Linked DNA regions of Bdellovibrio bacteriovorus. The protein of the gene in region 1 interacts with the protein of each later gene in a pairwise test. Links are inferred from orthologs where the notes say so. Each region holds a gene or a part of one and is shown on either strand. Other genes may lie near its edges. The genes, in order: grpE and groL.

The links.
Region 2: the proteins of grpE (region 1) and groL interact in binary tests that used the Escherichia coli proteins (3 or more experiments, as listed by UniProt). The link is inferred for Bdellovibrio bacteriovorus from one-to-one orthologs.

The regions. Positions count from the first base shown.
Region 1 is NZ_LUKD01000001.1:1,417,982-1,421,243, reverse strand. Bases 253-3,188 are described here. They hold grpE (nucleotide exchange factor GrpE), read right to left. Parts: upstream 2,015-3,188; coding sequence 1,490-2,014; downstream 253-1,489. Other genes in these bases: hemW (radical SAM family heme chaperone HemW), read right to left, coding at 2,088-3,188; AZI87_RS06840 (DnaJ C-terminal domain-containing protein), read right to left, coding at 473-1,480; AZI87_RS06845 (penicillin-binding protein activator), read right to left, coding at 253-476. Also shown: more of AZI87_RS06845, read right to left, coding at 1-252; more of hemW, read right to left, coding at 3,189-3,260. UniProt on the Escherichia coli protein: Participates actively in the response to hyperosmotic and heat shock by preventing the aggregation of stress-denatured proteins, in association with DnaK and GrpE. It is the nucleotide exchange factor for DnaK and may function as a thermosensor.
Region 2 is NZ_LUKD01000001.1:1,555,286-1,558,478, reverse strand. What follows is about bases 17-2,883. They hold groL (chaperonin GroEL), read right to left. Parts: upstream 2,339-2,883; coding sequence 695-2,338; downstream 17-694. Other genes in these bases: AZI87_RS07490 (hypothetical protein), read right to left, coding at 2,804-2,883; groES (co-chaperone GroES), read right to left, coding at 2,368-2,655; AZI87_RS07505 (outer membrane protein), read left to right, coding at 17-324. Also shown: more of AZI87_RS07505, read left to right, coding at 1-16; more of AZI87_RS07490, read right to left, coding at 2,884-3,193.

The DNA.
Region 1 (3,262 bases):
TCTGTACCGGGAACGAAATCTTCAACGGCTGCGAAATACTTTTTAGCCGCTGAAGTGTCTTTTCTATCTAAAGCAAGTTCACCTAGGCGATACATGGCGTGAGCGCGCAGGAATCCGAAGTCAGAACTATCCGCAACGTCTTCAAGTTGATCTTCGTTTAATTTGTTTTCGACGATATCAATGGCATGAAGACGATTGGCATCCTGTTCGGCTTTTGTCGGAGATTGAACGGATTTATTTACAAGAACGCGCAGATACTCCAACGCATCTTCTGTTTTAGGCGGCTCAGGCAAAGTCAAAGTTTCGCTTTGGATTTGCTCTGGAGGGCGGCCCGCTGTCATACCTGCCATCGACTTAGGTTTCTTTGTCGTCGTCGTCACCGGAGTCGGTTTGTACGGAGGACGTTTTTTTGTCGCGACCGTCGTACAGGAAGCTAAGAGGCATGCGCTTAACAGAAGTGCGAATCGAGATGTCATTTTCTATTCCTCATAATTTGCGAGACTTTTTCTTGGAAGGCTTTAACTAGAGGCGAGGACTCCGTGGACTTCGCAAGTTCTTCAATAAGTTCTTTTTGTCGTGATGAAATGTGATGAGGTGTATCGACAAGAACCTTCACCAGCATATCTCCAGAGCCAAATCCACCCAATTTAGGAAAACCTTTGCCTTTAAGGCGGAAGGTCTGTCCAGAGTGTGTTCCTGGAGGAATGCGAATCATCGCTTTACCCGTGAGTGTTGGAACTTCGATATTAGTTCCCAAAATCGCATCGGTGTAAACGATCGGAAGATCCAAGATCACGTCATTTTCATTTCGTTTGAAAAGAGGATGCTCTTGAATGTTGATAATGACGTAAAGGTCACCCGCAGATGCCCCAGCAGGGGAGTCGCCCTCTCCCGCAAGTTTCAATCTTTGGCCTTCCTTAACACCAGCAGGAACATTTACTGAAAGTTTAGCGGTTTCTTCTTTGCCGCCTTTTTGACGAACAAAGCTGATGACTTTTTCAGCGCCTAAGGCTGAATCTTCAAAAGAAATATTCAAAGTGTAGCGAAGGTCCGTGCCTTTCGCTTGTTGACGACGTCCGCGAGTGTTCGTGCCACCGCGAGCGTTACCAAAAATCTCTCCGAAGACATCACCAAAGATATCTTGAAACGGATCACCGCCGGTTTGTTGGCCGCCTTGGTTGCCGAAGCCACCAAAGCCTCCGAATCCACCAGCTCCCGCGCCGCCACCAAATCCACCGGGCCCGCCGCCGAAGCCTTGGGCTCCAGCGTGACCGAACTGATCGTACATTTCGCGTTTTTTCGTGTCGCTTAAAACATCATAGGCCTGACTGATCTCTTTGAATTTTTCTTCGGCTTTTTTATCGCCGGGATTTTTGTCAGGATGATATTGCATCGCAAGCTTGCGATAAGCTTTTTTGATCTCGTCCGCCGAGGCGGATCGAGAGACACCTAATGTGGAGTATAAGTCTTTTTTAGACAATCAACCCTCTTATTCTGGTTTCTTAGCAACCACCACTTGACCTGTGCGAATCACTTTATCATGAAGCTTGTAAGGCTTTTTAAACACGCGAACCACGTGACCAGGCGCCACCTGTTCTGTTGCCTCACTGCTTAACGCTTCATGAATATTTGGATCAAAAGGAACACCTTGTGCGGGGATTTCTTGCACTGAATGACGCTGCAACAAAGACTTTAATTCTTGTGCCGTCATATCAACACCCTGACGGAATGTTGCATAGTTTTCGGCTGTGACGTTTGTTTGCAAGGCGCGCTCAAAATTATCCACAACCTCCAAGAGGTCACGGATAAATCTTTCGCCACCGTATTTCACAAGATCGGAGCGTTCTTTAATAGCGTTACGTTTGTAATTCTCAAACTCCGCACGAAGATAAAGGAAATCGTTTTTAAATTTCTCTGCTTGTTCTTGAAGTTTCTGAATTTCAGAAGAGCCGTTCGCGGCCGCAGTTTCTGGATTGGCAGAATTGGAATTTTGAGAGTTATTTTCTTCTGACATGACGGTTCCTTTCGCAATACTTAAGATTGTGTATTCGTTTAGGATTGTCAATGTCCGGTGCCCTAGCAGGCCCTTAAATATCCTCTGGCAAGAAGGTTAATTCTTGAAAGACTTTGTTGCTCAAAACTAAGCCATCGCGTGTGAGAGACCAGTGCCCGTTGTCATACTGAACCCAGTTCTTTTTGATCAGGCCGTTTAAAAGAGTTTGTACTTTGTTTGAAATCTCAGGCGGGAATTTTTTAGAAAGCTTTTCTTGGCTGAGCCCGCGCATTAAACGCATCGAAGTATGACAAAAGTCTGTGAGAGCTTGATGCATCTCCAGAATTTCATGTTGTGCGGCAGGCAAGTGCTTTGCCGGGGAATCAAACTCTTGTCCATCAAAAGCTAAAATCTGCTTTTGGTATTCGTTGATAGAATTGATGTTCCAGTAGCGTGTGCCCCACGCGGACTCAAGACTGTAAGAATGCGCACTGAGTCCTAAGCCCCAATAAGGCTCGTCCACCCAATAAAGCATGTTGTGTCGTGACTCAAAACCGGGAAGGGCAAAGTTGGAAATTTCGTATTGCTTAAAACCTTTTGCCGTTAGCTCATCAGCGATAATGTCAAACATCTCTACCTGCTCATCATCCAAAGGACGACCTTTAGAAAGAGGATGACCATCAGGAACAGTCAGGCAGTAGGGGCTGATATGTTTTGCGCCTTGTTCAATGGCGATTTTCACATCGTTTTTCAAACCTGCGACAGTCTGTGACGGCAACGCAAAAAGAATGTCGAAGCTGAAGTTCAGATTGTGCGCTCGCAAAAGGTCCAGGGTTTCTAATGTTTGTTTCGCCGAGTGTTCGCGATGAACCATTTTCAACAAACGATCATCAAAGGTTTGAGCACCGACACTGAATCGGTTCACCCCATGATCTAAATACATTTTCAATTTATCTTCGTTGATGGTTGCCGGATTGATCTCAATCGTGATTTCGGTATCGGGTCTAGTTGTAAATCCGTATCTACCCAGCTCTTTTATAATCGATACAATGAGAGGAGCAGGGATCAAGCTCGGTGTTCCGCCACCAAAGTAAAGAGTGTCCAAACTTTGTGGGGTGTAATAACGATGCTTCTGGCGAATTTCTTTAAATAGCAATTCGACGTACTGATCCGGAGGCAAAATCTTACTTTGCTCGTAAGTCGCGAAGTCACAATAAGTGCAGCGCTGAATACAGTAAGGAATGTGAACGTAGACGCCAAATGCCATGG
Region 2 (3,193 bases), 140 kb from region 1 along the record:
AAATACGGCGGCTTCGCCTTAAGCGTAGCCGGCCAATTCCCATTATCCGAAGAACTCCCAGTAGACATCGGTGGCAAACTAGATTTCTACCTAAACCCATCCCTAAGCGAAAACAAAACCAGCGGAGCCTCGTCCGACAACAAAATCAACAGCTTCAGCTTCTTCGTAGACTATAAACTAAAAACCCGCTTCAAAATCAGAGGAGAACTCCTCCTAGAAAACTACACATCCGACTTCTCAGGCACCGGCCAAAGAACCGACCCAGCCACAAGCACCAGCCACAAAATGACAACCTTGATGGGCGGCGTACAATACTTGTTCTAAAAAAGAAGGTGCAAAGCACCTTCCCAAAAAACACACCGATGTAAGGCCCGAACATCAAACTCATCAAAGGCAGGAATCACTCCTGCCTTTTTATTTTTTGAGAATGTTAGTGTATCGAGCAAAGGTTTTCTTTAAGCCTGCTTCCTGGGATATCTCCGAAGAAGGGCCTTTGCCGGCGCCACGACGGCGCGAACCGCACGAAGTGCGGCGGCAACTGAGCCTGGAAGGCGTGCCCGCCGAAGCGAGATATCCCAGGAAGCGGGCTTAAAGAAAACCCGTCGCCCGAAGCCAATACCAGAGCCACAAATAAAAAAAGCCCGGGAATAATCCCAGGCTTTTCGAAAAAGAACGAAGATGTTCGGCAAGCCGATTACATCATATCGCCCATTCCACCCATACCGCCCATGCCAGGAGCACCAGCAGGCATTGGAGCATCTTTCTTAGGAGCTTCAGCGATCATTGTTTCAGTAGTAAGCATCAAAGAAGCTACAGAAGCAGCGTTAGTCAATGCACAACGAACAACTTTAACTGGATCGATAACACCGTCTTTGATTAGGTCAGTGTATTCGTCAGAGTAAGCATTGAATCCCCAAGTAGCAGATTTGTTTTGAAGGATACGATCCAAAACGATCGCGCCATCAAGACCTGCGTTTGCAGAGATTTGACGAATTGGCTCTTCACAAGCACGTTTGATGATCATCGCACCGAAAGACTCTTCTTCAGAGAATTTAGTTTTATCAACTTTTTGAGAAGCGCGAAGCAAAGCAGTACCACCACCAGCTACGATACCTTCTTCAACAGCAGCGCGAGTCGCGTTCAAAGCGTCTTCTACGCGGTGTTTTTTCTCTTTCATCTCTACTTCAGAAGGAGCACCAACGTGGATAACAGCTACGCCGCCAGCCAATTTAGCCAAACGCTCTTTCAATTTTTCTTTGTCGTAGTCAGATGAAGTTTCGTCGATTTGAGATTTGATTGTAGCAACACGAGCTTGGATGTCGGCTTTTTTACCAGAACCATCAATGATAGTTGTGTTGTCTTTATCTACAACGATACGTTTCGCGATACCTAGGTCAGCTACAGTAGCTTGCTCAAGTTTGCGACCGATATCTTCAGAGATCACTTTTGCGCCAGTCAAGATAGCGATGTCTTCAAGCATAGCTTTACGACGGTCACCGAAGCCAGGAGCTTTAACTGCAGCAATGTGAAGAGTGCCACGAAGTTTGTTCACAACTAGAGTTGCAAGTGCTTCGCCTTCAACGTCTTCAGCGATGATCAACAATTGACGACCTTGCTTAGCAACGCCTTCAAGGATACCGATCATATCTTTCATTGAAGAGATTTTTTTGTCGTAAACAAGAACGTAAGCGTTCTCAAGAACTGCTTCCATTCTTTCTGCGTTAGTTACGAAGTATGGAGAAAGGTAACCACGGTCGAATTGCATACCTTCTACAACTGTTACTTCTGTTTTCGCAGTTTTAGATTCTTCGATAGTGATAACGCCTTCTTTGCCAACTTTATCCATAGCGTCTGCAAGCATTTGACCGATTTCTTTATCGTTGTTTGCAGAGATAGAACCAACTTGAGCAACTTCGTTCGAACCTTTTACAGGTTTCGCCATTGATTTCAACTCGTCGATAACAGTTGCTACCGCTTTGTCGATACCACGTTTGATTGACATTGGGTTGTGGCCTGCAGAAACAAGTTTAGCACCTTCGCGATAGATAGCTTGTGCTAGAACAGTTGCAGTTGTTGTACCGTCACCGGCTTCATCATTGGTTTTAGAAGCAACTTCTTTAACCATTTGAGCGCCCATGTTTTCGAATTTGTTTTCCAATTCGATTTCTTTGGCAACAGTGACACCGTCTTTAGTGATAAGAGGAGAACCGAAAGATTTGTCGATAACTACGTTACGACCTTTTGGTCCCAAAGTTACTTTTACTGCGTTCGCAAGAGTGTTCACACCTTTCAAGATGTGCGCGCGAGCGTCTTCTGAGAATGTTAATACTTTAGACATGGTTTACTCCGTTTTATTATTTAATTGAATTAGTTGAATACGCCCAAGATGTCTTCTTCGCGCATCATTAGGTATTCGTCGCCCTCAAGTTTCAACTCTGTGCCTGCGTATTTTCCGAAAAGCACTTTGTCGCCAACTTTCACTTCAAGAGGAAGTACTTTTCCGTCTTCAGTGATACGGCCTTTGCCTGTAGCGATGATTTCGCCACGTTGTGGTTTTTCTTTTGCTGTATCTGGGATGAAAAGTCCGCCAGCGGTTTTTTCTTCTTCCGCCATTCTGCGAACTAGAATTCTGTCATGAAGTGGACGAACGCCAATTTCGTTCTTAGCCATAGTAATTGCCTCCGTGTTTAAATCACGAAGGTAATATGAATCGGCTGGGATAGGAGTCAAGGTCGGGTGCCCAATTTTTCTCATGACACGCCGATTAATTTCAGAAATTTCAGGAACTTATATTATCAGAAAATTATTTCGGTTCTTTACCCACATTATTAGCGCTGACAGGCAAATCAGAGGCGTGGGCCCCAAAGACAGAGTTCGCGTAAGCCGTCATAAGTTCAGCTACTTCCTCGGGGCTTAGTTTGCCAGCAACCTCATTAAAGGCAGCCTTTTTGTCCTGAACTTTTGTGAGGTAGCCTACAAAGTAATCAGTCACAGAAAGGTCTTTAGCTACTTCTAAATCATATTGTTCTTCACGAAGGCGACGCTCGAGTTTTTCAACTCCCATATCCGTTGACGATACGGCTTCAATAGTCGCTTTATTGGAAAGATTTGGATCCGTTCCTTGTGCCATCGCGCGAGACGCTTTTTTAAGATCGATTTGCGCTTTTAAACTCATGACGTCAGCTTGTGCGAG